Regions from separate parts of the Ensifer sp. R-19 genome, predicted to be linked through region 1. Evidence: riboswitches for the same ligand, from Rfam matches in the RefSeq annotation. Region 1 holds a riboswitch; each other region holds the start of a gene.
What was found. Region 1 has a riboswitch for thiamine pyrophosphate ahead of thiC (phosphomethylpyrimidine synthase ThiC). Riboswitches for the same ligand answer to the same signal wherever they lie in the genome.

Region 1 (10,078 bases):
GAAAACGCCGTGGTCCCCGTGCTCATGGCGCATTGACCGGCAGGGCCCGGAACGGCGCGCAGCATTTGCCTGCGCGCCGACAATCGTTAACCGGCAGAGGCGGCACGTCCGGTCACATCGTCGATCTCGATTTCGAAAAAGAGATGCGGCGATGCGCCTGCAACCGGCTGTTCACCGGGCTTCAGGCCGCCCGGTTCCCACCAGTTGATGCGCTGTTCGAGAAGCGACCAGGCATTCATGCGCTCGCGGTGCCATTGCTTGGTGTCCGGCAGTTCCTGGTAGCGGCCGTGGATGACGACGCTTCGCCAATTCTGCCGGTCCGTTGCCGTGTCGACCTGTACGCAGACACGCGGATTGGCGCGCATCCAGTCTATCTTCTGCCCGGGCATCGAGAAGCTGTAGAGTCGGTTGGCGGCCAAAGCATATTGGATGGGAACGATATAGGGTTGGCCATCTCGGGTACAGCCCAGGCGGGCGATATGGTTCTCAGCGACGAGGTCGAGACATTCCTGTCGCGTCATTTCTCTGATCAACATGAGGCTCTCCTCTTCCAAAGAGTTCGTCCAACCGTCAGTCTCCGCCGACCAGGTATCCTGGCATTGATCTCGCTCAAGTCTCGTCGATTTCGGCTGCGTCCGTCGCAAGGCCCGAAGGCGGAGACGGATATGCGCCCGCCTCGTCGCCCGAAACCGTCGACGCTTTTCTGACATCGATCGGCGCCGGCCAGCCGCTGGATGCGGAAGCGGAGAAAAAGGCGCTCACGGGCTCGAAGTAAGGGGGGTGGAACAACGCCATTCGAACGGCGACCGTTCGTGGCATCACTCTAAATCGGCACCGACAGGCCGACCTTGACCGGGTCCATCGTCACGAAGGTGCGGAACCGCCTGATGTTGGCATTGCCGAAGAACATTCGCCGCGTAAAGGCTTCATAGTCGGCCATCGTCGGCACGATGACGACGAGCATGAAATCGACATCGCCGGTCACGTAGTAGCATTGCTGCACTTCCGGTGCTGACGTGAACGCTGCCTTCGCCGCGTCGAGCAGCGCGATCTGCTCGCTCTCGACCTCGACCTCCACCAGGATGGTCAGCGCCTGGTTGACGCTGACCGGATCGATCAGCGCGACATTGGCGCGGATGACGCCGGTTTCCTCCATGCGCTTGATCCGCCGCTGGACGGCGGGCGCCGAGAGATTGACCGCTTCGCCGATCTGGCGCTGCGGCGTCGTATTGTCCTTCTGCAGAATGGCGAGGATCGCGAAGTCGAAGCGATCCAGTTCGACCTGGGGTTTTTTCGAAGGGGCCATCGGGTGCCTATCGGTTCCTGCGTTCGGAGTAGTTGCGAGCGGAACGCCATGCGTCGGCATACCCGATCTGCTTTACAAACTTGCATCCGTGGTGACCATTTAGAGCGCAATTCTCGTCCGTGATGAAATAGATTTTCGCAGGTCTACGGAGATTGCACCATGTTCCTTGCCAACACCCATACCGATTTCGGCCATCACCTGCTGTCCGAAGATGCGGATATGCTGTCGCTCGCAGCCGCCGCTGATGTCGAGCGGCAGCTTGCCCGGCGCGCCGATCATCGGCCGACGCCGCTCCATGCCTTGCCGGCCCTGGCGGGCGAGATCGGTGTTGCCGGGCTCTTCGTCAAGGACGAAGGCCATCGCCTGGGGCTTGGAAGCTTCAAGGCGCTCGGCGGCTCCTATGCGGTGATCCGTCTGGTGATCGAAGAGGCGGAGCGGCGTCTCGGGCGCAGCCTCGATCTCGATGACCTCGACCAGCCCGAGGTTCGGGTGATTGCCGGGGCGATGACCTTCGGCTGCGCCACCGATGGCAATCATGGCCGCTCCGTCGCCATGGGCGCCCGGCTCGTTGGTGCGAGATCGGTGATCTTCGTGCATGCGGGCGTCAGCGAGAAACGCATCGAGGCGATCGCTCACTATGGCGCCGAGATCGTTCGGGTGGCTGGGAACTATGACGATTCTGTCCACGAGGCCGCGCGGGTCTGCGACGAGAATGGCTGGACCGTGGTTTCCGACACATCCTGGCCCGGCTACGAATACATTCCCGGCCTCGTGATGCAGGGCTACACGGCGCTGCTCAGCGAGGCGTTGCGGCAGATGGAAGAGCCGCCGACCCATGTCTTCGTGCAGGCGGGTGTCGGTGGTATCGCCGCCGCCACCGCGGGGCATCTGGCGTTGCGCTATGGAGCGGAGCGACCGCGTTTCGTCGTCGTCGATCCCGCGCGGGCCGCCTGCCTCTACGAAAGCGCCAAGGCTGGGCACCCCGTCAAGGTGGCGCATGGCGAGCCGACCATCATGGCGATGCTCGAATGCTACGAGCCGTCGCTCGTCGCCTGGCGTATCCTGTCCCGCGTGGCCGATGCCTTCATGACCGTCGATGATGAGGACGCCGTTTCGGTCATGAACCGGCTGGCGCGTCCGGTCGGCGGCGATCCGGCGATTGTCGCCGGTGAGAGTGGCGGTGTCGGGCTGGCCGGGCTTCTGGCGGTTGCCCGAGATCCGGCGTTGCGGGAAGCGCTCGGATTGACCGCACAGTCGCGCATCTTCGTCATCAATACCGAGGGGGCCACGGATCCCGAGCGTTATGCTGCCTTGGTGGGTCTGTCGCCCGAGACCGTCGCGAATACACCGAACGAGAGAGGGTGACCCATGGTGGGAATGGACTTTGATCGGCTTGTCGAGGATATGACCGCCTGGCGCCGTGACCTGCATGCGCATCCGGAATTCGGTTTCGAGGAGCAGCGCACCGCATCCTTCGTCGCAGCGAAGCTTCGGGAATTCGGGCTCGATGAAGTGGTGGAAGGCGTCGGCGGCACCGGTGTCGTCGGCCGGCTGAAACGCGGCAGTGGCAATCGCGCCATCGCCCTTCGCGCCGACATGGACGCGCTGCGGATACCGGAACAGGGGGACGTGCCCTATCGCTCGACCCGGCCCGGCACCATGCATGCCTGCGGCCATGACGGCCACACCGCAATGCTGCTCGGGGCAGCGAAAATGCTGGCAGAAGGCGGAGGCTTCGACGGCACCGTTTGTTTCATCTTTCAGCCGGCCGAAGAGTGGGGCAAGGGCGCGCTGGCGATGCTCGACGACGGCCTGATGGAGCGCTTCCCCTTCGACGAGATCTACGGCCTGCACAACATGCCGGGGCTGCCGGTCGGCCGCTTCGAGACCCGTGTCGGCGCGATCATGTCGGCGGAGGACAATTTCGAAATCGTGCTGAAGGGTGTTGGCGGGCATGCGGCGCGGCCGCATTGGGGCAATGAGACGCTTGTCGCGGCTTGCGCTACCGTCGTCAATCTGCAGACGATCGTCTCGCGGCGCCTTTCGCCGACGGATATCGGCGTCGTTTCGGTGACCGAACTCTTGACCGACGGCACGCGCAATGCCTTGCCCGGCCTCTCCCGGATCCTCGGGGACGCCCGCAGCTTCCGCCCCGAGGTCAGCGCCAAGATCGAGGCGGAGATGCGCGTGATCGCCAAGGGCACGGCGGATGCCTATGGCTGCGAGGTCGAGGTCAGCTACACACGCGAGTTCGTGCCGCTCATCAACGACCCGGCCTTGACCGGCCACGCCTTTGCTGCGGCGCAAGCGGTGTTCGGGCCTGAGAATGTCGCGACGGCCGCTGAGCCTATGACCGGTTCGGAGGATTTCGCGCGCTTCCTCGAGCACGTGCCGGGCTGCTTCGTCTTCATCGGCAACGGCGAGACGTCGGCGCCGCTGCACAATCCGCGTTACGATTTCAACGATGATGCCCTGATCTTCGGCGCGCGCTACCACGCGGAAATCACCCGGCAGAGACTGGCGCCGACTGAGCCCCGGCCATGAACAGAAATCCGCATGAAAGCAGGACAGCCAAGCCAATGCAGACCATCGATGCCGCGCGCCTCCTCGGGCGTATTCACGATCTTGGCGAGATCGGCCGCGATCCCCACGGGCAATTGACGCGACTGGCCGGTTCCGACAACGACAAGGCTGGCCGCGATCGCCTCGTCGCCTGGATCGAGGCGGCGGGTCTCGAAGTCGCCATCGACCGCATCGGCAATATCTTCGGCACCTGGCGCGACGAGGGTAATGCCGGCGAGGCGCCGATCATGCTCGGCTCGCACGTCGACACGGTCATCAATGCCGGCATCTATGACGGCTGTTACGGCGTGATTGCCGCGCTCGAAGTGATCGAAACTTTGAGAGAGCGCGGTCTGACGCCGGCCCGGCCGATCGTCGTTGCCGCCTTCACCAACGAGGAGGGCGTGCGTTTTGCGCCCGACATGCTCGGCTCGCTCGTCTATGCCGGCGGGCTGCCGGTGGAGAAGGCGCTTGCGACCGTCGGCACAGATGGCGCGGTGCTGGGAGAGGAACTCGCGCGGATCGGCTATGCGGGCAATGTCGAACCGGGCTTCCTCATCCCCCACGCCTATGTCGAGCTCCATATCGAGCAGGGACCGGTGCTGGAGCGCGAGGGATTTGCAATCGGCGCGGTCGAAAACCTGCAGGGCATTTCCTGGCAGCGGGTGACGATCGACGGTGTCGCCAATCACGCCGGCACGACGCCGATGGCGATGCGCTGTGACGCCGGGCTTGCGGCCGCCCGCATCGGCCTTTTCCTGCGCGATCATATAACCCGCTCGAACGCTCCGAGCGTCGCGACCATTGGCACCATGCGTTTCGAGCCGGACGCAATCAACGTCATTCCGTCGCGGGCGGTCTTCACCGTAGACCTGCGCGACCCGGACGAGGATCGGCTGCAGGCGCTGGAGGCGGCGCTTGCGGATTTCCTCCTGCGTGTCGCCGCTGAAGAGGGTGTCGAGATATCGGTCGAGCGCCTGGCGCGTTTCCAGCCGGTCGCCTTCGATCTGGGCATTGTCGCCACGATCGAGGCTTCGGCGAAGGCGCGGGGCCTGAAGAGCCGGCGCATGACTTCGGGCGCCGGCCACGATGCGCAGATGATCGCACGCATCGCGCCGACGGCGATGATCTTCGTGCCGAGCCGCGACGGCATCAGCCACAATCCGCGCGAACACACGGAGGCGGATGATCTGGTTGCCGGGGCGAATGTGCTGCTCGATGTCGTCGAGCGGATTGCTTGCAGCGGCTGGAAAGGCAGTTAGGAATACTCGCGGCGAGAAAGACGATGCTCTGTATCCGTAACTCCGCCGCCACACTCCGGCAGGTCGTGATCGGGATAGACATATCTCGAATGTAAAGCTCTGACGCCGGCTGATCTGTTCTCGCGCGTCAGAACCCGTTCCTACCGCACATCCGGAGTCCGGTTTCGAGAAATAGCGCAGGTCCCCCTCCGTTGCGACGAAGTTGACCTGTCTTCAAGGCTCTCATTTCGTGTCAACGGTCTTCTGCCGGGCAGACGATTCAGGCTGGCTCCGTTCGAAGCGCCTTTCCGGCGTCTGGCGGAAAAGGTTAAGGAAATTGCTGCCGCCGTGCCAGACCTTGCCGCTTGGTCCGTAATCCCGTGAGTCGCGCATCGATGAGTGGGGCTCGCTGTGGCTATCGCTGTCGATGACGGCAGCACCTCCGCCGCCTGCGCCGGTGCCGCCGGGAACGCCGCCTACGCCGCTGCCGTCACCGGTGCCCCAATCGCCACCACCCCCATCGCCGCCACCCTCTGTGCCGTTGCTTCCGCCGCTCCCGACGTTTTCGCCACCTTGGTCGCTGCCATCAGCGCCATTTTCACCATTCCCGCCGACATCGGCGTCGTCCGCATGGGCGGCGGAAATCCAGGAAAAACCCGCGGCAAAACGCCCGCTGTCGTCGAGGCGTGGCAGATCTCCAGCGAGTGCCGCAAGGCCGCCTATCGACAGGGCCGTCAGTCTCAGCAGGCGTGTCCTCAAGTCTCTTTCCTCGTAAACGGCGTCTTTTCATCGTCTTGCAAGAGCGCCGCAGAAGACGGCAGCTTGGCGTGAGCGACGGGTTCGCCGGCGGCGACTTTTGCGTGAGCCTTACATATCGTTCAACCGATGAGGGGGCAAGCTATTCGCCCAAGGCCCAGCATCCGCCTTGCCGTCGGAAGGGACTGTGAGGCGTCCCTCCCGACGTGTTGCGCTTTAACTCTTAGCTTCGACCTCAGCGACCGGCATATAGAGATCGCCGCCCTCGCGGTATTTCGCGGCCATTGCCTCCAGCCCTTCCTTCTGCGCTTCCGCACGAATGTCGTGCGAGATCCGCATCGAGCAGAATTTCGGGCCGCACATGGAGCAGAAATGCGCGACCTTGTGTGCCTCCTTCGGCAGGGTCTCGTCGTGGAAGTTTCGGGCCGTCTCCGGGTCGAGAGAGAGGTTGAACTGGTCCTCCCAGCGGAACTCGAAGCGGGCGCGCGAGAGAGCGTCGTCGCGCACCTGGGCGGCCGGGTGACCCTTGGCGAGATCGGCGGCGTGGGCGGCGATCTTGTAGGTGATGACGCCCACTTTGACGTCGTTGCGGTCGGGCAGGCCCAGGTGTTCCTTCGGCGTGACGTAGCAGAGCATGGCGGTGCCGAACCAGCCGATCATCGCAGCGCCGATGCCTGACGTGATGTGGTCGTAGCCCGGAGCGATGTCCGTCGTCAGCGGCCCAAGCGTATAGAACGGCGCCTCGCCGCAGACGGCGAGCTGCTTGTCCATGTTCTCCTTGATCTTGTGCATCGGCACGTGGCCGGGGCCCTCGATCATCACCTGACAATCCTTCGCCCAGGCGATCTTGGTGAGTTCGCCGAGCGTTTCGAGTTCGGCAAACTGCGCCGCGTCGTTGGCATCGGCGATCGAGCCCGGGCGCAATCCGTCGCCGAGCGAGAAGGAGACGTCATAGGCGCGGCAGATGTCGCAGATCTCCTCGAAATGCTCGTAGAGGAAGCTTTCCTTGTGGTGATGCAGACACCACTTGGCCATGATCGAGCCGCCGCGGGAGACGATGCCGGTGACGCGATCGACGGTGAGCGGGATGTAGTGCAGGCGTACGCCAGCATGGATGGTGAAATAATCGACGCCCTGTTCGGCCTGCTCGATCAGCGTGTCGCGATAAACCTCCCAGTTGAGGTCCTCGGCAATGCCATTGACCTTCTCCAGCGCCTGGTAGAGCGGCACGGTGCCGATCGGAACCGGCGAATTGCGGATGATCCATTCGCGGATGTTGTGGATGTTGCGGCCGGTCGAAAGGTCCATGACCGTATCGGCGCCCCAGCGCGTCGCCCAGACCATCTTCTCGACCTCCTCGGCCATCGACGAGGTGACAGCGGAGTTGCCGATATTGGCGTTGATTTTCACCAGGAAGTTCCGCCCGATGATCATCGGCTCGGATTCCGGATGGTTGATGTTGGCGGGCAGGATCGCTCTGCCGCTGGCGATTTCCTGGCGCACGAACTCCGGTGTCACATGGTCGGGGATATGGGCGCCGAAGCTTTCGCCGTCGCGAGCTATCGCGCGTGCCGCATCGCGGCCGAGGTTCTCGCGGATCGCCACGAACTCCATCTCCGGCGTGATGATGCCGGCGCGGGCGTAGGCAAGCTGCGTTACCGCCTTGCCGCCAGTCGCCTTGAGCGGCGCGTGCTGGAACGGGAAGGTCGGCGTCAGCCGGTCGCCGCTGGCAAAACCGTTGTCTTCAGGACGGACGATGCGCCCCTCGTAGGTTTCCACGTCGCCGCGCCCGACGATCCAGTTGCGACGGAGTCGCGGCAGCCCCGCCTCGATGCTGATCTCCGCATCGTCGGCGGTATAGGCGCCGGAGGAATCGTAGACGGTAACCGGCGGCTCGCCGGAGGTCGGGTGCAGCGCGATCTCGCGCATCGGCACGCGGATATCCGGGTGGAGGATGCCTGATTTGTGGACCTTGCGGGAGGCGGGAAGCGGGCCTTGGGTGACCGTGAGAGGGGTGGGCTTTGTGGCAATATTCATGACGAGGCTCCAAGTTTGCGATTGGAGACCCAGTTCTGATGCCGGAAGGATGAAAGACGCTCCGCCAGGTGCTGGACGCACGGAATCCTGGCTTCGATATCTGCACCGTCCCTACGCCAGTATGAACTGGATCAGGTTCAACGGGTCACTGCGCCACAGCCGGTAAGCCGGCCATCCAGCAGAATCTCAGCCCCTTGCGGGACCCCCCTGGTGAATGCCCAAGAGATAGCCATCGAACGGCACGGGTCGTCAAGCGCGAATTCGCCCGTCGACGAAGATGCAATTTTTGGGTGTATTTTGGCCGCTGACGAGAGTTAGCTGCCGGATTTTTCCGGAACGCCGCGCTCCGCATAGTCGGCTCGGTTGATGCCGTGGCGCTGGAGCTTGTCGTAGAATGTCTTGCGCGGAATACCGAGCGCCTCGATCGTCGCCTTGACGTCGCCGCGCTGGGCGCGAAGCACTTCCTTCAGGATCTCTGCCTCGTAGCGTTCGAGCCGTTCCGGTAGCGCGAAACCCGGCTGTTCTGCTGGCGCAACCGGCTGTCCCAGCGGGCCTTCGACGCCGAGCGCCACGCGTTCGGCAAAATGTGAGAGTTCGCGCACATTGCCGGGCCAGGCATGGGTCATCAGGTGTTGCTGCACTGCCGGCGAGACGTGAGGCACGTCCCGCTTGAAGCGCTCCGCCGCCCGCGTCAGGAAGTGCGAAAAGAGCAGCGGGATATCATCGCGGCGCTCGCGCAGCGGCGGGATCGACAGCGTTACGACGTTCAATCGGAAGTAGAGATCTTCACGAAAGTCCCCGCGCTGGGCCGGGTCGCCGAGATCGATCTTGGCGGCGGCGATGACGCGAATATCGACGGGGCGCACCTGGTTGGTGCCGAGCGGCGTGATCTCGCGGGCTTCGAGAACGCGCAGCATCTTGACCTGGGTCGCCGGCGGCATCGCCTCGATCTCGTCAAGAAACAGGGTGCCGCCGCTCGCATGTTCGATGCGACCCACACGCTTCTTCAGGGCGCCGGTGAAGGCGCCCTGTTCGTGACCGAAGAGTTCGCTCTCGATCACCGTTTCCGGCAGCGCGCCGCAGTTCAGCGCCACGAAATTGCCGTCGCGGCGCCGGCTCCAATTGTGGAGCAGCGTCGCGACCACCTCCTTGCCGCTGCCGGTTTCACCGGCGACGAGCACGTCGACATCCGTGTCGGCGATGTGCCGGATCGTCTGGCGCAAGCGCTCCATGACCGGCGTCTGGCCGATCAGCGGCAGGCTGTCGCCGGCCGTTTCGGCCGCCCGTTTGAGCGCGCGGTTCTCCATGACGAGACTGCGCTTTTCCAGCGCGCGGCGCACGCTCTGCACCAGCCGGTCGGCGGCAAAGGGTTTTGGGATGAAGTCGTAGACGCCATCCTGCAGCGCCTGAACTGCCATCGGTATGTCGCCGTGGCCGGTCACCAGGATCACGGGCAGGTCGGCATCGAAGGCAGCGATGCGGCGAAAGAGCTGCAGCCCGTCGATGCCGGGCATGCGGATATCACTGACGACAATGCCATCAAAATTCGCGTCGAGGGTTCCCAAGGCTTCGGCGGCGCTTGCAAGCGAAGTGACGGCGAATCCGGCGAGCTCCAGCGTCTGCGTCATCGCCTTGCGCAGATCGTTGTCGTCGTCGATGAGGTAGACGGATGGCTGCATCGCTCAGGCCCTCTTCAGGCGCACCGTGAAGACGGTGCCCTTGTCGCTGGTTTCGACTGATATCTCGCCGCCATAGTCGGCGACGATCTCCTGGGAGATGGCGAGTCCAAGGCCGAGCCCTTCGTCCTTCGAGGTGTTGAACGGCGTGAACAGATCCTCGCGGATATGCTGTGGTATGCCGGGGCCGTTGTCGGTAACGACAAGCAAGACCGTGCCGGAAGGGTCCTCCTCACAGCGCACGCGGATCTCGGCATCGCTGCGCTCGCCGAGTGCCTCCAAGGCATTTTGCAGCAGATTGATCAGGACCTGTTCAAGACGGATGCGGCTGCCGTAAACGCTGAGCCCGTTTTCCGGCAGGTCGATGACGATGGCATCCATGCGGCCGGCAAAGCGGCTGCGAAGCAGCATCAAGGCGCCCTCGATCACCTCGCGCATCGGTGTCGGCTCGGCGACGAAGCGGCCCTTGCGGGCAAAGCTGCGGAGTTCGTCGGTGATGG
Region 2 (10,078 bases), 150 kb from region 1:
CGCCGGAGCGCCTCGAGCGACAGCAAGGTGTGATTGATCGTGCCGAGCCCCGTGCGGGCGCAGAGAATGACCGGGATTTGCCAGCGCGCGAACACATCGGCAAATACGCTCCGCTCGGTGAGAGGCACCAGGAGCCCGCCTGCCCCCTCGATGACGAGCGGGCGGTCGACCTTGGGCGGCAAGAGATGTTCAGGCCGGATCGACACACCATCGATCCGCGCCGACAGATGTGGCGAAGCCGGTGTCCTCAGCCGATAGGTCTCAGGCAGGATGCAGTCGGGCGGGATCCGACCGAGCCGCGCTACAGCCTCGCTGTCGGTTTCTTCATCGAGCCCCGACTGCACCGGCTTCCAGTAGCAACCGGAAAGCGCGTCGGTCAGCGCTGCGGAGAATATCGTCTTGCCGATGCCGGTATCCGTGCCGGTGATGACGAAACGGGGCCTCATGGCCGTTCCTCGACCATCGCCACCTTCAAGCGCTCCAACATGCGCGCGATCATCGGCCGGTCGACATTCAACGTGATCGCGATCCGGAGCCGCGCCGTCCCCTCGGGAACGGTCGGTGGACGGATCGCCCTGATATCGAAACCCTCGGCGCGCATCCGCGCGGCAATCCTCACGGCGCGACCGTTGTCGCCGACCGGGACTGGAAGGATCTGCGAGCCGCTGCCTTCGATGCCGAGGGTTTCGGTGAACACGCGATTGGCGAAGGTCCTGAGATCATCGAACTCCGCCCGCCGCCGAGGCTCATCCACGAGCGTCACAAGAGCCTCGCGGACGGCGGCGGCAATGAGCGGCGAAGGCGCCGTCGCATAGATGAAGTTGCGAGCACGGTTGACGAGATAGTCGCAAAGCACGGCGTTTGCGCCAACGAGGGCGCCGGAAACGCCGAGCGCCTTGCCGCAGGTATGCAGCACGACGAGATTTTCCCTGCCGTCCAATTCGGCCGTCAAACCGCGGCCATCTGGCCCGAAGACGCCGGTCGCATGCGCTTCGTCGACCACCAGAAATCCATCATGCCGATCGGCGAGCGCGGCGAGGTCTGCAAGCGGCGCCCGGTCGCCGTCCATCGAATAGAGGCTTTCGACGGCAATCCACGGATGTCCCATGCCGCCGCGCTTGCGCCACGCACCGATCGCATCGGCAAAGGCGTCAACGTCGCTATGCTTGACCGCGATCGCACCGGCCCTGCTTGCGGCGATACCCTCATGGGCACTCGCATGGATCAGGGCATCGTGGACGATAATATCGTCGCGCTGCGGCAGCGTCGAAAACAAGGCGGCATTGGCCGCATAGCCGCTGCCGAAGAACAGCGTTCGCTCCACGCCAAAGAAGGCGGCCGCCTCCGCCTCCAGCGCCTCATGTTCCCTGTGGTTGCCGCGCAACAGCCGCGAACCGCCAGATCCGACCGGCACGCCGCGGTCGATCGCTGAGCCAATTGCGGCCTTCAGACGCGGCGATCCGGCGAGCGCCAGATAGTCGTTGGAGGTGAAGTCAACGCCACCAACCGCGACAAGCTCGCGCCGACGCCCTTTGCGTTCGAGGCCAGAAAGCGTCTTCTCCTGGCGAGCGAAGAGGCTCACGCTCATTCGGCCGCGTCCTGTTTTGCCGCTGATGCCATCGGTTTCAGTCCCAGGCGACGGAAGAGTGCCGCGTCGTGGTCCTCGCCGGGATTGTCGGCGGTCAGCAACGTCTCGCCGACGAAGATCGAATTGGCGCCGGCAAAGAAACAGAGCGCCTGCATCTCGTCGCTCATATCGGTGCGGCCGGCCGAAAGGCGGACATGCGACTGCGGCATCAGGATGCGCGCCAGGGCGATGGTGCGAACGAAATCGATCGGATCGACCGGCGCCGCATCGGCAAGCTTCGAGCCCGGGATCGGAATCAGCATGTTGATCGGCACGCTTTCTGGGGGCACCGGCAGATTGGCAAGCGTCACCAGCATCGATATCCGATCGTCAGCCGTCTCGCCCATGCCGAGAATACCGCCGGCACAGACCTTGATGCCGGCATCGCGGACGTTCGCCAACGTTTCCAGCCGGTCGGCAAAGCTGCGGGTGGTGATGATCTCGCCGTAGAAGCGCTCCGACGTATCGACATTGTGGTTGTAGTAATCGAGCCCAGCATCTGCGAGCCGCCCGGATTGTTCCGGCGTCAGCATGCCAAGCGTCATGCAGGTCTCCATGCCGAGCGACCGCACGCCCCGGACCATGGCGACGATCGCCTCCATGTCGCGCTCCTTCGGGCTGCGCCAGGCGGCGCCCATGCAATAGCGCGTCGCGCCGCCGTCCCTCGCTTTCCGTGCTTCCGCAAGAACCCGTTCGACTTCCATCAGTTTCGACGCTTTCAGCCCCGTCGGGTAGTGCGCCGACTGGCTGCAATAGCCGCAGTCTTCGGCACAACCGCCGGTCTTGATCGAGAGCAGGCGGCTCATCTGGATGGCATTGGGGTCGAACTGGGCGCGGTGAACGGACTGCGCACGATACAGAAGGTCGTTGAATGGCAAATTATAGATTTTTTGTGCGTCGGCCAGAATCCAACCGGTTTTGGCGGATTTGGTGGCTCCGGAGGTCGGCTCGGTCGAACTGTTTGTATCCAGCATGTTCGTTCACTTCCCTGTTTGCGGCAGAGCAAAATAGATAGAATGCATTATTATCTATAATTTTCACGGACACTGCATCGAGCAACCATCCAGAAGGAGAGTTTACTCTAACAATTCAATCACAGCGTGCCTTTGCGTGCTTCAACTGGTGCAACCAGAAGGGCAAATACCGCGACTTTCGGCGGCATCAGCTGATGGCGATGACAGCAACGGCCAGATGCCCGGATTTTCGGGACCTTGCGCCTTGCACTAGCCGTAGATCTCTCGACCGATGCCCGCTACCGACACCAGCGAGCCTCAAGAACACATGTCCTTCCACTTTTTATAGATAATTTTTTGCGCACGAGGTACACACCGGCAGCCCTTGACAAAATCCGATCCAGCCGCTCAGTTTGAAGCATTCACCAGGGGTGTCCCGACAAGGGGCTGAGATTCTGCTAGGCGGTTTCCGCGGCGCAGTGACCCGTTGAACCTGATCCAGTTCATACTGGCGTAGGGACGGTGCAGACATCGCTGCCGCATTCGCGTTCGCGCGAGCAGATCTCGGCAAGGCGTCCTTCCCTCTCTTCCGGTCCGAACTGGGTCTCCAACAATGGAGCCTCGGCAATGCGTATCTTCATCGCGATTCTGCTTCCTTCAGACCGACGTTCGGCTCGCCGCAGCTGGGCGCATTGACCATGCGCATCCTGATCAAAGGCGCCGGCGTCGTCGGGCTGACCTTGGCACATGAGCTGATCGGCCGTGGCGTCGGGGTGGCCGTTGCCGAGCGGCAGCCAGACTTCCGCGGGGCGGCGTCGTGGTTTGCCGGCGGCATGCTGGCGCCCTGGTGCGAACGCGAGAGCGCCGAGGAAACGGTGCTGACGCGCGGCATCGGCGCCATCGACTGGTGGGACCGCGCGCTTCCGGGCGAAGTGTCACGCAACGGCACCCTCGTCGTCGCTCCGCCGCGAGACGTCGGCGAACTCAAACGCTTCGCTTCGCGCACGTCCGGCTTCGAATGGCTCGACGGAGAAGCGATCGCGAGGCTGGAGCCGGCGCTTGCCGGTCGCTTCCGAGAGGCGTTGTTCTTCCCCGGCGAGGCGCATCTCGACCCGCGCCGGGCGCTTGTCTTGCTGCGGCAAAAGCTCGTCGAGCACAGCGTCGCCTTCATCGGCGAGGCGGATAATAGCAGCGACAGCGATCTGATCGCCGACTGTAGCGGCGGCGCAAGAATCGGCGGCACCACCGGTCTGCGAGGCGTGCGCGGCGAGATGCTCTATCTGCAGACCGGTGAAGTGGAATTGTCGCGGCCAGTCCGTCTCATCCACCCGCGCATCCCGCTCTACATCGTACCGCGCGGCAATGGTCTGTTCATGTGCGGCGCGACCATGATCGAAACCGACGACGGCGGTCCGATCGCCGCCCGTTCGCTGATGGAGTTGCTGAACGCAGCCTATGCGCTTCACCCCGCCTTCGGTGAGGCGCGCCTTCTCGAAACCGGCACCGGCGTCCGGCCGGCCTTTGCCGACAATCTGCCGCGCGTCATGCGCGCCGGAAACACCATCACGCTCAACGGGCTCTATCGCCACGGCTTCCTGCTTTCACCGGCCCTGGCCGAGGAAGCGGCGAACCTTGCCCTTGCCCAGAACCTGAAGGGAGACGCCGCATGAAATTGACCGTCAACGGCGAGGATCACGAACTCACAGTCACGACCCTTGCCGAACTCCTGGCCGCACTCGACTTCGAAGGGGATTGGCTTGCCACCGCCGTCAACGGCGAGCTGGTGCACCGAGCCGACCGCTCGGCCCATTCCCTCAGCGATCGCGACCGGATCGAAATTCTCTCGCCGATGAAAGGAGGCTGAGACATGCTGACGCTTTATGGACAGGAACTGCGTTCCCGCCTGCTTCTGGGCACCGCCCGCTACCCCTCGCCTGCCGCGCTCGAAGACGCGGTTCGGTCGTCGGCGACCGAGATTGTCACGGTTTCGCTGCGCCGCGAAACCGCCGGCGGCCGTCAGGGCGGCGCTTTCTTCGACCTGATCCGGTCGCTCGGCGTGCACGTGCTGCCCAACACCGCCGGCTGCCACTCGGTGTCGGAGGCGGTGCTGACCGCCAAGATGGCGCGCGAGGTCTTCGGCACCAACTGGATCAAGCTCGAAGTCATCGGCCATCAGGATACGCTTCAGCCCGATGTCTTCGGGCTGGTCGAAGCAGCACGCATTCTTTGCGCCGAAGGCTTCGAGGTCTTCCCCTACACGACCGACGACCTCGTGGTCGGCGAGCACCTCGTCGAGGCCGGATGCAAGGTGCTGATGCCCTGGTGCGCGCCGATCGGCAGCGCCATGGGGCCACAGAACATCCCGGCGCTGCGCGCCATGCGGGCCCATTTTCCGGATATGCCGCTGATCGTCGATGCCGGCATCGGCCGGCCCTCACACGCAACGACAGTGATGGAACTCGGCTTCGACGCGGTTCTGCTCAACACCGCCGTCGCCGGGGCAACGAAACCGGCCCTCATGGCCTCCGCCTTCGCCCGAGCAATCGACGCCGGACGCGATGCCTTCGAGGCGGGCATGCTCGAACCGCGCGATTTTGCCGTTCCCTCCACGCCCGTCATCGGAAAGGCGGTGTTCGCGTGAAACTCGACCCCTTCTACCTCATCGTCGATAGTGCCCAATGGATCGGGCGGCTGGTGCCGCTCGGCGTGAAACTGGTGCAGCTTCGCGTCAAGGACCGTCCGGAAGCAGAGCTTCGCGATGAGATCCGCGCGGCCAAGGCGATCTGTGACCGTCATGGGTGCCAGCTCGTCGTCAACGATTACTGGCGCCTCGCAATCGACGAAGGCTGCGATTTCGTCCATCTCGGCCAGGAGGATCTCGCGGATGCGGATCTTGCCGCAATCCGCGCTTCCGGCCTGAAGCTCGGCCTCAGCACCCACGACGAGAGGGAGCTGGAGACGGCGCTTGCCGCCAAACCCGACTATGTCGCGCTCGGACCGATCTATCCGACGATCCTCAAGCAGATGAAATGGGATCCGCAGGGGCTGCCGCGCCTCTCCGCCTGGCGGGAGCGCGTCACGCCGCTGCCGCTCGTTGCGATCGGCGGCCTCAATATCGACCGGATTGCCGGCGTCTTCGAGCATGGCGCCGACAGCGCCGCGGTCGTCACCGATATCACGCTGAATGCCGATCCAGAGGGGCGGACGCGGGAGTGGATTGCACGCACGGCGCCGTGGCGCTGATCGAGGAAAACAGCGGGATCACCTGACGCCGTGGCTCTGCCTCAGGCAATCGCCAGTTCTGAAAGCCAGGCCGAACCCAGGCCGTGCTTGTCGCAATAGGCGGTAAGCCGGTCGCGCGTTTTGCCGGGCCGGTCGAGACCGAGAAAGCGGGAAGCGTTCCTCCAGAGGATATTCTGCTGGTGCTCGTCGCTGACGCTGGCGAGCGTCAGTTGCTCGACTATTCTCGAAACATAGGCGTTGTAGTCCTTCTCCAGCGCCATCATCGACCAGTCGGTGCCGAACATGAGATGGCGGGCGTCCGGGTCGTAATCATCAAGCCATTCGTCCAACAGCTGCCGGATCTTCGTGTGAAGATTCTTGTCGTCGCTGCTGACCAGTTCGCTGAGATAGCTCAGATCCGCAAACAGGTTCGGGCGACGCTCGTGATCGATCGTCCTGCCGATGATCTCTTCCCAGGTCGGCGGCCCGGAAAACTTGTCCTGGGCACAGGAGACCATCACGCCTGTCGGCGCCCCCGGGCGCAGGATTTCATCGAAGGCGCCGAAATGCGCGAGATTGATCCGCAGCTTATCGTACTGGTTCGTGTCGAGCAGCTTCTTCCAATAGGCGGGGCTTGCAAGATTGCCGTAGCCGCAGCCGGCCCCGATGCTGTTTTCCGCATGGGCCATGATCGGCACATCGTTGTCGCGACACCAGGCGTAGAGCCGCTTCAGCGCGCCATCGATCGCCGGATCCGCATTGCCCCATGCCTTGAAGCCCATCGGCGGGTAGATTTTGACACCGATGAAGCCCTTTTCCATGATCGCGTACTGGACGTTTGCCAGCGATGAACCCGGCCTTTGCGCTTCCCGATGCGGATCGAAGCCGACGAAGCTGTGCATGCGGATGCCGTGCTTCCTGGTGACGATCTGCTGGACCTCGTCCATGACGTCGATCTGGTCGCGCTGTGGCGATGATGTCCCGTGAAGCGATTTATCGAAGTCCAGGATGCTCGGCGTGATCAGAGAGAGCCGACATTTGGAAGCGAAGATCTTGACATAGGCTTCCGCCAGGTTTTCCCGGTAGTCCTGCATCAGCCGGACGAAGGAAAGATAGGTTCCGATCTGGTCGTGCGCCTTTGCGGCGGTGGCGACGGTATCGACATCCGCTTCACTCACGCCGCCGCCCGAACGCCGCTGGAATGTCTGGGGCAGATCGGGAGTTCCGCCGAGCTGGCGCAGCAAACCGTCATAGTCAGGGGATTCGCCAAGACTGCGCCTCGAAAACGTCGATCGTTGCTCGCCTGCGCGCGCGATCAGATCCCTTACCGCGACGCGCAATTGCTCGTCCTTGCGCCGCGCGAGCTCGGCGTCGGAAAGGCGCCGAGCGCCTTTTTTCAGAACAGCAAGTTCATGTTTGGCTTTGGGCGCGACATCGCCAAGCGCTGTCACGAGAAAGACCACCAGGGCATTTTCCAGCCCCTTCGCCTCCTCAGCGTTCGCGGAGAGCCTTTTCTCCGGCATCTTCTCCCGCAGCGCCACGTAGCGAACCAGGCCATCCACCGGCACATCCGCCGCGTTGAAGAAATGGCAATGGACGTCGATGATCGGATGACTGAGACTGCAGGCGCCGGGCAAAGGCAGATGCCGGCATCCGGAAAGCACATTTGCAAGCACGCCCGCCGAAACCAGCCGCAAGACATCGCGGCGCGTCACGGCGGCAACCGGACCAGCCCAGTCGACCTCCATTGTCCCCTCCTGTTGCGAGACCCCCTCGAACAATCGGGCAAACATTACTCCGTCCGAAAGCCGCGCGAAACAGATATTTACTTGCCGTTACTGGGGTCCCGTAGATCAGCGTGAGTCGACTTTCAGTCAGACAGGAGGCGTGTTACTCTAAAATCTTGGGGAGAATTTTGCGTGGTTGGTGGCGCCGGCAAATATGAGTTCCAACGTTACCTGTCCGGAGCCCTGGTCCAATGGTCCTCCCCGGCAGCAACGGAATCGGCTGCCCCCGTACGGGAAGACTTCCTCGGCTCGCTGCTTTTCGCCGACATCTCCGGCTTTACGCGTTTGACCGCCAAATGGTCCGAAAGCGACCGCGCTGCCGGCGCCGAACGCGTCAGCCTGCTTCTGAACGCCTTCATGGGCGAGCTCATCACCCATATCGAGGAGCATGGCGGCACGGTCTTGAGTTTCGCCGGCGACAGCCTGATTGCCGGCTGGCGGGCACCGTCCCCGGATGAGCTCGAACAGACGGCCTGGCGCAGCTGTTATTGCGCCGAACGTATCCGCGAGCAAATCGGCGGGCCGGGCAATCCCGAAGACGCGCTTCAACTGCGCATCGCCGTCGGTGCCGGCGCCATCACGCTGCTGCATCTGCTGCCGCGCGCGGACCAGCGTTGGCTGATCGTCGGAGGCGACTGCCTGGCCCAGGCCGATCATGGCGGCCAACTGAGCGACGCCGGAGAAATTCTCGTCTCCGATGCCGCGTGGCAGCTGATCGGCAGGCGCGCCAAGGGCGGGTTGAACCGGGAGGGGACCACACGCCTCGAAAGCATCGAGCCCTGCTCGACCACGAAGGAAGCGCCCCGCACTCAGCCGGGCTCCGCAACCGACCGGCTTGAAGCCTATCTACCGCTTTCGCTGCGCAGCCGCCTGCTCTCACCGCTTTCACAATGGCTCGCAGACCTCAGGATCGTGACCGCGCTTTTCGTGCATATCGTCGGGCGCGATCTCGATACGGATCTCGATCGGTTGAACAAGCTCGTAGCACGATCGATTGCCGTCGTCGGCCGCACCGGTGGAGAGATCCTGCACACAGCGCTCCATTCCGGCGGGCTCGAAGTCTTTGCCGTTTTCGGCCTGCCCGGCAAAAAACATGCCGACAATGCGCGCCGGGCGATCATCGCCGCCCTTCGCCTGTCGAACGAACTCGACGAGCCGGATCTCGGCCTGTCGGCCGGCATCTCGACCGGCGAGAGTTTCTGCGGCGCGCTCGGGACGATCCATCGTGCCGACTACACTGTCGTTGGAGCCGCCGTGAACATGGCCTCCCGGCTGGCGAGCGTTGCCGCAGGCCGCATTCTCGTCGACCAGGCGACGGCGAAGGAGACTGCCGGCCAGATTGCTTTTTCCGGTCCCTGGACACTTGCCGTGCCCGGCATGCGCGGCGGCGTGGTCGCCTTTGCGCCAATTGCCGAGACCGTCGCGACCATCGACACCAAGTCCCCCGTTCTCTTCAACCGGGCGGCCGAACTTGCAGCACTCAACGCGTATGTGGAGCGCGCAGGCAGAGGACAGGCCACCGGCGTGATGATCGTTAAGGGTGATTCCGGCGTCGGCAAATCGGCGCTGCTTCGTGCCTTCGTCGAAACCTGCCGTGACCGTGGAAGCCAGGTTCTGGTCGGCAATGCCGACGATATCGAAAGCGACGTGCCCTATTTTGCCTGGCGCGGAGTGATCCGCGACCTGCTTGGTATCGGCGACCTGCGCGGCGCCGAAGCCTCGGATCAGGTGATGCAGTTCTTCACCCACCGACCGGAACTCGCACATCTGGCGCCGTTGCTGAACGATGCCATCAACCTCACCTTGACCGACACGGTCGAGACCCGGGCGATGTCAGGCGACGGGCGGTCGCACCGGCTGCGTGAATTGCTGCGCGATCTGATGACCGACAGCCTTTCCTGGGGGCGCGGCCTTGTAGTGCTTGAGGACGTCCACTGGCTGGACGAGGCATCCGGTCAGCTGCTCGGCCGATTGGTTTCCGGAACGGCGCCGATCCCGGTCGTTGTGTCAACCCGCACGGCCAGGACGCAACAGGACCTGACGCGGTGGACCGGACAACATTACAATGGTGCGCAGACACTTGATCTCTTGCCCCTCGATTTCGAGGGCACGATTTCACTGGTGCGCGCGTCGATCGGCAGCAACTCCCCGGCAGATGGCTTTTGCGAAGCGGTCTATGCACAGTCGGCGGGAAACCCGCTGCTCATACGCGAAATCTGCCGGATGATCGGCGAACGGCGATTGCCGAAGGCTGCGGAAACCCAGGTCCCCCTGTCGCTCGCCGAAGCCCGTTCGAACGAAGCGACCTTGCTCAATACGGCCAAGGTCACCGTGATCGCCCGAACCGACCAGCTCCCGGCTGAGCTCCAGGCTCTCCTGAAGATCGCAAGCGCCATGGGCGCGACCTTTTCCATCGCCGAACTCCAGGCGCTTTCACCGATCAGGAAGTCCGCCTTGGACATCGAGGCAAGCATCGAGCGGCTGCAGGC
Region 3 (10,078 bases), 590 kb from region 1:
AACTTTCCGGGATTAAGCTTTGGCCATGCGGCGCTGCGCACCGGTCCGGTCAATTGCGCTTCGCGCGGTATGCGCATTTCGCTGTCCGGCAAGACGGCGCATGCCTCGACGCCGGAGGACGGCATTGCGCCGACTTTCGCTGTTGCCGCGCTGCTTTCCGGCCTGACGGCGCTCGGCAACAACGGGCCGCTCGACGAGGATTATACGCTGGTGACGGTGACGCATGCCCGCCTCGGCGAGGCGGCCTTCGGCATCAGCCCCGGTTATGCCGAGATCTGGGCGACGCTGCGGACGCTGACCGACGAACGCATGGCCGATCTCGTGGCCCGCGCCGAGGCGCTGGTTGCCAAGGAGACGGAGGCTGCGGGGCTGAAGGTTACGATCGGCTATGAGGACGTGTTCCACCAATGCAGCAATGCGGAAGCGGCAGTCATCGCGCTGGAACGCGCCATGGACGAGGAGGGCGTCAGCCACGATCACGGCGAGGGCGTGTTGCCGATGAAGGGCTCGGAGGATTTCGGGCTCTTCGGGCGGGTGGCGCCCGCGGCGATGTTCTTCCTTGGCGCCGGCGAGAACCACGCGCGGCTGCACAATCCGGACTATGATTTTCCTGACGAGCTGATCGGCATGGGCGCACGGGTGTTCATGCGGACGATCCGCAACGAGTTGGGGTGAGGGCAGCGCCGGAAGGTCGCTTGCTCAACGGTTGTTGTGATGGCACTCTCAGAAATTGCGCAATTCCCGACGGAGAGCCGTTTGCGCCGCGTCCGGATTTGCCTTCAGGAGGACCAAATGGATGAGCCATTTCAGCTTCCGTGACGCGGTTTGCCTCGCGATTGCCATGGCGGGAGTGGCGAGCGCTTACGCGGCGGATATGCCCGTTGCAGATATCATTCCTGAGCCGCGACAGACTGAGAATGTTAGTCTGCAGGACTTCATCAAGGCCAATCCGGATTGCCTGGAGTTCACCGACCAGTGCTCGCATTGCGCGATCGTCAACGGCGTTGCCGAATGCTCGACGGCGGAGATAGCTTGCATCAAGCGAGAGAACCAGTGCACTAAGCGGACAGCTAAATAGAACATTGCGGTCAGAAATTTCCTGCAGCCGTTCAGCAACATGCAGGGACCGGTTTCCTAAGCTGCCTTCCGAAGCTCCGAGATCTTTTGGAACTCTGCCAAGATATCTGGCGCTTTTTCCTTCGTCGGCGTATGTCCACGCGATTTCGAAGCGACGCTTGGCGGGCAGCGCTCGATGGCGGCGATCTGGTTGTCGGTCGAGTACTTCTGATGCTCGGTCGACATCCGAACGTAGATCGCCGCGCGAACCTTGGGTTGCTCGTCCGAGGGCGGTTGTTCGTCGCCGTTCTCAGTCCAACCGATAACCATGACGTGCCGGTATATCACGTGTGAATTGAGGTCAGAATGCCGGAGTATAGACTGGGGAGGTGGGCAGTATGGTTCTGAATACGGGCACAATGGTTCTAGCATCAGCGCGCGCCGCTAGAGACGATTACTTTGCCGCCGTTGCGGCGGCGCTGCGTCACGAATTGGGTGGGGGAGGCCGTGCGATAAAGACGATCATGCGCTGGACAGGCGCGAGTGGCCGAACGGCAAAGTATTGGCTAGCCGGCGATCGCGGCCCCAACGGATGGCACCTCGTTCTGCTGGCCTGATGAAGTGTTGCAGGTCGTGCTCGCAATGGCACACCGCGATATTCTGTCTGTCACACTCGAACCGCGTGCAGCGGAAGCCGCCTTGGACCGAGCAAGTGCAATTCTCAAAGCATTGCGGTGATATGATGCGATGAGGCGCCTAACATCTATCGTTATGCGTGGAAGGCCCGCCGCCCGGGATTGCATAGGCTCGCGTTCGAAATCCCCTTGCCTTAACGGCCTTCAGGTGGATAGTCTGCCAAGGTCTGTGAAGTCGAACGCTCAGACGGAAGGCTCCTTATGCTTTCGAGGCAAAAGGGGCCTTTTTGCTGGTTGTTTCCTTTCAGGTCCTCCGTCTTCCGCGTCGAGCCGACGCATATACGGGCCTGCTAAACTCAAGCAATTGACATCCCCTGTCACGCTCCCATAGCATTCATGCCTGCCGAGGGGCGCACCTGACAGTGCTGAGATGGCGGTGAGCCAGACCCTTGAACCTGATCCGGATCATACCGGCGTAGGAACGGCAAGGGCCTCTCTGGCACCCCGCGTCTTCGCCGTTCATCTGGATCTCCGTGATTTTGGTTTCGGGAGATCGTTGGTGCCAATACGCCGTTTAGAATGTAGCGACGAAGAACTCCTGGGGGCGGGACGACCGACCCATCGGCTCAATCTGTCGGATTCTTCGAGGTTGCATGGAAGACCCACCTCAGTTTGCGCGTGCTTGAGCCGGTGGCTTGAGACCGCGTTTGCCATATTTGGACCCGCTTCCACATTTCAGCGGAGCCAGGCATGACTGCCATCGCCGTTACTATTGCTGGTTCGGATTCCGGTGGGGGGGCCGGCATCCAGGCGGATCTGAAGACGTTTTCGGCGCTCGGCGTCTATGGTGCCACCGTCATCACGGCCGTCACCGCGCAAAACACCAGAGGTGTGACGGCCGTTGAGGATATCTCTCCGGCTGTCGTTACAGCTCAGATCGATGCTTTGTTTTCGGATCTCGCCGTTGGCGCGGTGAAGGTCGGCATGGTGTCCCGTCAGGAGACGATTGCGGCGATCGCGTCCGGCCTGAAGCAATACGGGCATTTGGCGGTCATCGATCCGGTGATGGTTGCCACTTCAGGTGACATTTTGTTGCGTCCGGATGCGATCGCGATGCTCAAGGGGGAGCTGCTGCCGCTTGGGCTTATCGTGACGCCGAACCTGCCCGAAGCGGCACTGATGACGGGGTGCAGCGTTGCCGAGAATGAGACAGAGATGGGCCGCCAGGCGCAGATGCTGCTGAAGCTTGGTGCGCGCGCCGTGCTCATGAAAGGCGGGCATGCCAAGGGCGACGAAGCTGTCGATATCCTCTTCAACGGGGATACCTCCCTGCGCTTGTCGCGACCCCGGGTCGAGACAAGGAACGATCATGGAACTGGCTGCACGCTATCTGCCGCGATCGCGGCTGGTCTCGCCCGTCGCCGCACCCTCGAGGAGGCGGTTGTCGCCGCCAAGACCTATCTGCATGAGGCGCTTGTTGCTTCATCGGCGCTCAAAATCGGGCAGGGGCGGGGACCGGTTCATCACTTCCATCAGTGGTGGGGCCCGAGCGGTGATTAATTCCATTCCGGCGCTTGGCGCCGGTTCCACCATTCAAGTGGACGTTTAAAAAAACAGGACATTCCATTGCCCGATAAGCAATGGAATGTCCGTCGAGTCGGGAAGTCGGCCGCTTGTAAATGCGAGGTGAGTGCCGGGACGGAGCGCTTTTCGGTTCAGGCCACAGCGGCGCTCGGGTGAACCGACTGTTCCTCCTTGAGCAGTTTCCGATAAAGCGCGATATGTTCGCGGCCGCAGTCGACATGGCTCATCGGGCGCCTGAGGGTTGCCTTGAGGTTGTCCCATGACCTTGGCGTGCTCAGCACATCGATCAGTCGATCAGCAAGATCTTGCGCGCTGCCGGAGCGGAAATGATAGCCGTCCAGCCGATCGCGAACCTTCTCGGCCATGCCGCCGATGTCGGAGCAAATGATCGGCCTCCCATGGTGGAGGGCCTCCTGGATCACGATCGGCGAGTTTTCCCACCAGACAGAAGGCATCACAACCCAGTCGACGGAACGCATCAGCCTGGGCATGTCCTGGTTCTGGTAGGAGCCGTAAAAGCGGACGCGGCGGCCAGCGTCTTCGATCAGTTTCGCGACCCGGTCCTGATACTCGGCCGGCTGACGCTCGAGGTTGCCGCCGAAGATCATCAGCGTGGAATCGTCACCCCAGATATCGTCGGGCACGCGCGATACCGAGTCGATCAGCACGTGAACGCCCTTGAAGGGGGTCATCTGCCCGAAATAGGCAAAACGATTGCGACGTGCCGTCGGCGCCGGCAATTCACGCGCCGGCGTCTTTTCACCCAGGACGATGCCGTTTTCGATCACGAAGATCTTGTCGGCAGCGATGCCCCACTCGACATAGCGATTAGCGAGAAAGGCACTCGGGGCGATGAAGGCGTCGGCAAGGTTCAGCATGCCCCGCACGAACTGCTCGCGGCGTACGAAACGCGAAACCGGGATTTCGGGAAAGCACGTATGGCAGCTGATTGGCGAAGCGCCATTGCAAAGCTGACCCGAGGGCCGCTTCACCATTTGCCCGTGGTTGTGACAGATCGGCAGGTACTCGTGGAAGGTCACGACGATGCGCGCTTTCGGCAGAGCATCGCGCACCGCATAGAGCGCTTCCAGCCCGAAGCCGATGATATGGTGGAAGTGGACGATGTCGGGCTTGATGTCTCCCACAAAGCGCAAGAGGTCGCGACGGATCGCGTCGGTATCGCCGTTGGACAGGAAGAAATGATCAAAGTCCTCGGCATGGTAGAGCACTTCGTCCATCGCCAGGCGAAGGCTCATCAGCGCCGATGCGCCGTGGCGCGGCACGGGATTGCCGACGCGGGCGAGGTAGATCGATTCAATCCCCGGCAGGCCGTTCAATGCCTTGTGCAAACCATGGGAGGCGATCTCGGCGCCGCCCAATGAATGGGTCGGGTGGCCGTGCGAGACGACCAGCACGCGGAGTTTGTCACTCATGCCGAAACCTCATTGTGGGTCGTGGTGTCTGGCTCGACGGTCTGCATCCAGCGGCCACGAAAGAGCGTCTGATCGACACGCTCCACGTACCTGGCCGTGGCTGCCGAAACGGCACCGAACGCCTCATCCGACCCGAGCATCTGCAAGGCGGGCAGCCAATAGGATTCGTAGCCCCTGCGGCTCAGCCTCAAGGCAAGATCCAGCCCATTGAGAGACGCACCGAGATAAGCCGGCGAAGGGCCGGTATCGTCGAGAAGCGCCTTGCGGGGCATGATGCAGCACTCGAGCGACGCGGTCGCCACCCGCGTCAGCTTCAGGCGGTTCACAGCGCCGACCGGATAACCGGCATAACGGCTCGACTGCAGATGGTCCGCACGATCGAGCGACGAACTGCCGGCCCAGCGGATCGAATGATCCTCATAGGCAAGGGTCGGCGAGATGATGCTTCCGCTTTTTGTCTCATAGTTCGCAACGAGCGTCTGGTACCAACCGGGATTGGCCGGCGTAAGGGAGGCAGACAGCAGAATGACGGTCTCATTGTCGACGGCCTGCGCCGCAGTCCGCGCCAGGTCGCTGGCATCGACTGAACCTTCGACGGACAAAAGGCGCAGCGGCAAGTGATAGAATTCCGCAAGTCGCCGGATGCCGGCGGCGCGCCGGCGAAACTGTTCCGATTGCAGGACGAGCACGATCGGCGCCTGCCGCGTATGTGGATCGAGTGCCAGAAGCCCCAACAGCGCGGCGAAATCCTCCTCGGCCTCTCCCACGGCGACAAGGATTGCCGCCCCCACAGCCTCACCGAAGCGGCCAATGTCGATAACGGTCTCGATGGTCGGAGCATCAGCGCGAGCCGCAGTGATGAACGGAACGACCTGGCGATCGACGATATCGGGCAAGGCCCAACTGGTCGGATCGATAGCGTTCAGCAGCCGCAGCGCCGAATGCCTTGCCGACAGCCGTGTCGGGTGAAGCGGCATATAGGCGCGGCGAGAATCGCGAAGGGTGATTTCGAGGTGAAGGGGTGCTGCCGGATCGCCGACGAGGCCATCCGCGAAAGCGATGAAACCGTGCGAACGGCGATGTCCGGATATCGCGCCCTTGAATTCCGGGCGGTCCACGAAGGCATCTTCGACGTCTAGCCGCTCCGTGCGGGTCCAGGCGCCATCAAGACGCGCTTCAGCGCGCCCCCGACGCAGCCGAACGCTTTGCACATGATCGTCCGGATCAAGCATCCAGCCCGAGATCAGGAAGGCGCCTTCATCGCCCTGATAGACTGCGTCGACACCGAGCCGGACCGGAACGGGGAGACTTGAGATCGTTTCTGTACCGTCAAAGCCGTTGGCTGCTTCGCGCAGGCGCAACAGCACCTGCGGCGAGCTCTGGCTTTGGAGCAGCATCGCGCGAAGATGACCTGGCGTTTCAAGGGGGCCAGCAACGAACTTTCGCTCGTGGACCGGTGCATAGCGCCAGGCGCCACGGCCACGATAGAAAATGCCCTGGATGTCACGCGCCCGCGGCAGATCATCCGCAGACAGGAGGCCCAGAAAGCCGACCGCATCTTCCGGTGCGTCGTTGCGCGGGAAAACCGCGATGCTGCACTCGGCGACCGATGCGTTTTCGGCCCGGATGATGATCCGGCTAACGCCGGCAGCAATGTCATGCGCCCAACCCTTGAGCGCGATCGCATCATCGTGGCTCTCACCGAGCAGTTCTATGTAGCCGTCTTTCGCGGTTCCCGCCTTGAGGAGGGCTGTGATCGCTGTCAGCTTCCGTGGGTCGAGCGGCGGCTTCATCAACACGTCCACCAGGCGGCCAAGCACGTGAACGACCTGCGGGCCGGCGAGCTCTTTCAGCATCGCGGCGACGTCACCTGTCGACACGGTGCGGGGCGCAACGACGTAACGTTTGCCGCTACCTTCCCTTCCGAAGCGCAGCGTTGCCGGCATGCCACGCGCGTGATCGACCGGGATGAGCGCGGCGAAACCATGGGTGGCGGTGGCCTGTGGAGTGGAAAGCCGCCAGCCGATGATGGCAGCGATCGCCTGGGTCGCGGGATCTTCGTCGATCTCGACCGGCAGCTGATCGGCCATCGGGCCGCCGGCGCCGATGACCAGCAGCAAGGCTTCGTCGATCGGGCACACCACAATCCGTCCGCTGCGCATGATCCGGGCAAGCGGTGCCGGGTTCGGCGAAAGGGAAAGCTCCTGATTGGGCATGATGCGCCCCTCAGGTCCGCAGGAGAAGCGTCAGGATCGCACCTGCGGTAAAGCCCGCAAGCACGAAGAGAAGCAGAAATGCTGGCTTCAAGTCTCCGTTCGAGCGTTGCTTCAAGGCATTGAGGCTCTTTTCCATACCAGCCACAACCCCATCGAGACGCATCAGGTGCACGTCGAGATCGGTCAATCGTTGGGTGATTTCTGTACGCAGGCTAGCAACGTCGTCACTGACTGCTGCAAGGCCCGCAGCTTCGCCTTCCTCGCCATCGTCGAGCTTCTGGCGGATGGCCGAGCGTTGCGAGACCTGGAGTTGACGCTGTGCCGCCATCAACACGTCGAGCTTGTCGAGGACCTTTGCCAGTGGAGCGGCGATCAGGGCTTCGGCAGCCTGTTCGTCGGGTTTGGGAACGCGAAGCGGCAATTCGCCGCCTTTTTCCGTCGAGGCCATGACAACCAGTTCGGCCGCGCGGGCGCTCGCCGTTTCAGGCAGGGCTATCTCGAAGGCATGGTTGCCATCGCCGATCCCGTTGCGCTTGAGATCGGATCGGTTGCGATCGGCCAGTGCCTCGGCGATCACCTTGCCATCGAGCAGCACGCGAATGGCGAGCCGTTTCTCTGGCGTCTCAGGATCGAATGCCCAACCGAAAACGCGGCCCTGGTCGATCGCGTCCACCCGGCCCTTCAAGGGCTTTGCATTGTTTTGTTCCGGTGCGACATCCGGTTTGTCGGCTGCTACAGACATGGTCATTCCTCTAGGCCGCGGCGGTTCGTGCCGGCTCTATCTTATCGATGAGCGTGAGATAGCGGCGGGCAGTGGCGTCGATATCATCGGGTTTGCGGGCGTTCGCCGAAAGGCGCCGCCTGAGATCCGGGTTTTCCGCGATGCGGCGCATGGCGGCGGCAAGCGCCCGCGGGTCGTTGGGCGTAACGGTCAGGCCGCTCACGCCGTCCTGAACCATTTCGGCCATGCCGCCAATGTTGCTCGCGATCACGGGTTTGCGCTGGGATTGCGCTTCGCCAATGACGAGTGGCGCATTCTCCCACCAGATCGACGGCACGATGGTGCAATCGACCGCAGCGATGAGGTCGGCAATGTCGTCGCGCCGGTAGGCGCCGCGCTGCTGGACGGTGGGGGCGGTCTTTTTGAACAGGCGGGCGATCTCGTCCTTGAAACCATCGCTCTGGAACGGTGCGCCGCCGTGCACCCTGAGCTCGAAGCGCAGGCCCTCGTCGATCAGTTGTCGCGCGGCCTCAAGCAGCACGGTGGTGCCCTTCCAGGGATTGAGGTTGCCGAAATAACCGAAGATCGGCCGGTCGTTTTCCTGCCGATCCTTCCGCGTCGGAAGGTCCCGCCGTGGCAAGCCATTCGCGATGACATCGATCTGCTCCCCGTAGAGCCCCCAGTCGATGTATCGTTGTCTCAAGAACTGGCTCGGCGATACGAAACGGTCCACCGTGCGCAACAGGGCTTTAAGATGGTGCTCGCGAAGCACGAAGCGGTCGAGCGGGATATCCTTGAAGCAGGCGTGGCAGCGGTCGGGCGTTGACTTGTGGCAAAGCTCCTTGCCGCTGGTTCGCACCATCAGTCCGTCATGGTGGCAAAGCGGATAGTAGTCATGCAGCGTCATGACGATGCGACATTCGGGCAAGGTCCGGCGCACGATGTGCGGAAACTCGGCGCCGAGCAGCAGCAGGTGGTGAATGTGGACCACGTCCGGCTGGAAATCGCGCAAAAGCTCGGTCAGATCAGGAACGACGCCATAGAGGTCGATCTGGCTCATGAAGAAGCGATCGAAATGACCAGACCACAACAGCACCTCGTCGCCCTCAGAGCCAATCGCCTGGAAGCTCGTGCCTGGGCGCACCTGCCTATGGGTCTGGTTGGTAGCGCCGAGGAAGAGTACTTCATTGCCGGCGCGTTGATAGGCGCGGAAGAGGTCGTGCGCGAAAATCTCCGTACCGCCCGGATGGAGCGCCGGATGATTGTGCGCCGCGACCAGAATGCGCTTCTTCATCCGTTTGCACCCCGGCGTTCGGCAACGAAGACATCCTGGTAGTGACCGGCATCCTGCCCGCGCCAATGGCCGAGTGATTTCAGGATGGTTGAAAAACCCGCCCGTTCGAGCGCCCGATCGAGAAAGCCGTCATCGAAACCGACAGCGGCAAGCGGCGGCAGACCCGGCACGAACCAGCAGGGACCATCGCCGCTGCGATTGAAGCCAAGGCGCGAATCCCGCCTGCCGTTTTCGTTCTTCGCCGCCACGCGATCGACCACGAACGCCGTGACGAAAAGCCGGCCACCGGGCTTCAGCATCCGGCTGATCTCGCTGAAATAGACAAGCACTTCGTCCGGCGGGAGATGGGTGACGATCGACGTCATGATCGCGAAATCGAACGTTCGATCCGGATAGGGGAGCTTCAGCGCCTTGCCGTTGATCTTGCCCATGGGATTGTAAAGCTCATGGGCAATGTCAACATGCTCGAAAGTGAAGTTTGGGTAGACGGGCGTCACGGACTTGCGGCACCAGGCGACACCGCCTTCGACCGGATCGACGCCGACGTAGCGGGCGCGATCGGCGTCGAGATACTGTGTGAGCGGAACTGCCATCCGGCCGATGCCGCTACCGATGTCGAGCACGCTGCTTTCCGGCTGCAATCCGCCCATGCGGATGAAATGGCCGAGAAACTCGGCGCCAACCGCCCGGTAGTTGCCGTCTCCGACGAACACGCTGTTGCTGTCGGGCTGTGGCAGGAAACGATTGTTGAGAACCGTTTGAAGCATCCCGTCGATGCGGTCCTCGTTCGGCTGCCAGGCCGTTTGCAGGCTGTCTGCGTGGCGAAGTGCGGGTTGGTTCATGCGGCGCTCCTGGCGGCAGTCCTGTGACCGCTCGGCGCTGCCGCCTCTTCGGCGCCGAGGTAGGCTGGCATCAGCGTGCTGATGTCGTCGTTCCAGCGTTCGGTGTGCAGCCATGCATTGTACTGGCTCGCAACACCGCGCGTGTAATCCTGGCTTCGGCTGATCGACCGCCGCTCCAGATGGTAAAGGCAGGCAGCCGGCTCATAGACGATGTCGAAGCCGGCCTGCCGGATCTTGAGGCAGAGATCGCTGTCTTCGTAGTCGCCGATCACGAAATCCTCGGCATAGCCGCCGACG

Region 2: linked by a shared signal. The riboswitch ahead of thiO (glycine oxidase ThiO) and the one ahead of thiC (phosphomethylpyrimidine synthase ThiC) in region 1 are both predicted to bind thiamine pyrophosphate.
Region 3: linked by a shared signal. The riboswitch ahead of thiD (bifunctional hydroxymethylpyrimidine kinase/phosphomethylpyrimidine kinase) and the one ahead of thiC (phosphomethylpyrimidine synthase ThiC) in region 1 are both predicted to bind thiamine pyrophosphate.

What each region holds. Positions count from the first base shown of each region.
Region 1 covers NZ_CP184570.1:2,117,966-2,128,043, forward strand. Annotated here, with positions in the region: gene ACN9MO_RS29000 (universal stress protein) at 1-36, shown strand, start outside; gene ACN9MO_RS29005 (pyridoxamine 5'-phosphate oxidase family protein) at 87-536, opposite strand; gene ACN9MO_RS29010 (Lrp/AsnC family transcriptional regulator) at 824-1,306, opposite strand; gene ACN9MO_RS29015 (diaminopropionate ammonia-lyase) at 1,466-2,671, shown strand; gene ACN9MO_RS29020 (M20 aminoacylase family protein) at 2,675-3,850, shown strand; gene ACN9MO_RS29025 (Zn-dependent hydrolase) at 3,886-5,130, shown strand; gene ACN9MO_RS29030 (hypothetical protein) at 5,353-5,868, opposite strand; gene thiC (phosphomethylpyrimidine synthase ThiC) at 6,082-7,902, opposite strand; TPP riboswitch at 7,993-8,121, opposite strand; gene ACN9MO_RS29040 (sigma-54-dependent transcriptional regulator) at 8,217-9,581, opposite strand; gene ACN9MO_RS29045 (sensor histidine kinase) at 9,585-10,078, opposite strand, start outside.
Region 2 covers NZ_CP184570.1:1,971,113-1,981,190, reverse strand. Annotated here, with positions in the region: gene bioD (dethiobiotin synthase) at 1-446, opposite strand, end outside; gene ACN9MO_RS28345 (8-amino-7-oxononanoate synthase) at 443-1,588, opposite strand; gene bioB (biotin synthase BioB) at 1,585-2,601, opposite strand; TPP riboswitch at 2,998-3,118, shown strand; gene thiO (glycine oxidase ThiO) at 3,279-4,250, shown strand; gene thiS (sulfur carrier protein ThiS) at 4,247-4,444, shown strand; gene ACN9MO_RS28325 (thiazole synthase) at 4,448-5,221, shown strand; gene ACN9MO_RS28320 (thiamine phosphate synthase) at 5,218-5,823, shown strand; gene ACN9MO_RS28315 (amidohydrolase family protein) at 5,865-7,550, opposite strand; gene ACN9MO_RS28310 (adenylate/guanylate cyclase domain-containing protein) at 7,722-10,078, shown strand, end outside.
Region 3 covers NZ_CP184570.1:307,806-317,883, forward strand. Annotated here, with positions in the region: gene ACN9MO_RS20885 (amidohydrolase) at 1-675, shown strand, start outside; gene ACN9MO_RS20890 (hypothetical protein) at 797-1,078, shown strand; TPP riboswitch at 2,088-2,190, shown strand; gene thiD (bifunctional hydroxymethylpyrimidine kinase/phosphomethylpyrimidine kinase) at 2,442-3,251, shown strand; gene ACN9MO_RS20900 (glycosyltransferase family 4 protein) at 3,407-4,708, opposite strand; gene ACN9MO_RS20905 (hypothetical protein) at 4,705-6,924, opposite strand; gene ACN9MO_RS20910 (hypothetical protein) at 6,935-7,666, opposite strand; gene ACN9MO_RS20915 (glycosyltransferase family 4 protein) at 7,677-8,939, opposite strand; gene ACN9MO_RS20920 (class I SAM-dependent methyltransferase) at 8,936-9,781, opposite strand; gene ACN9MO_RS20925 (glycosyltransferase family 2 protein) at 9,778-10,078, opposite strand, start outside.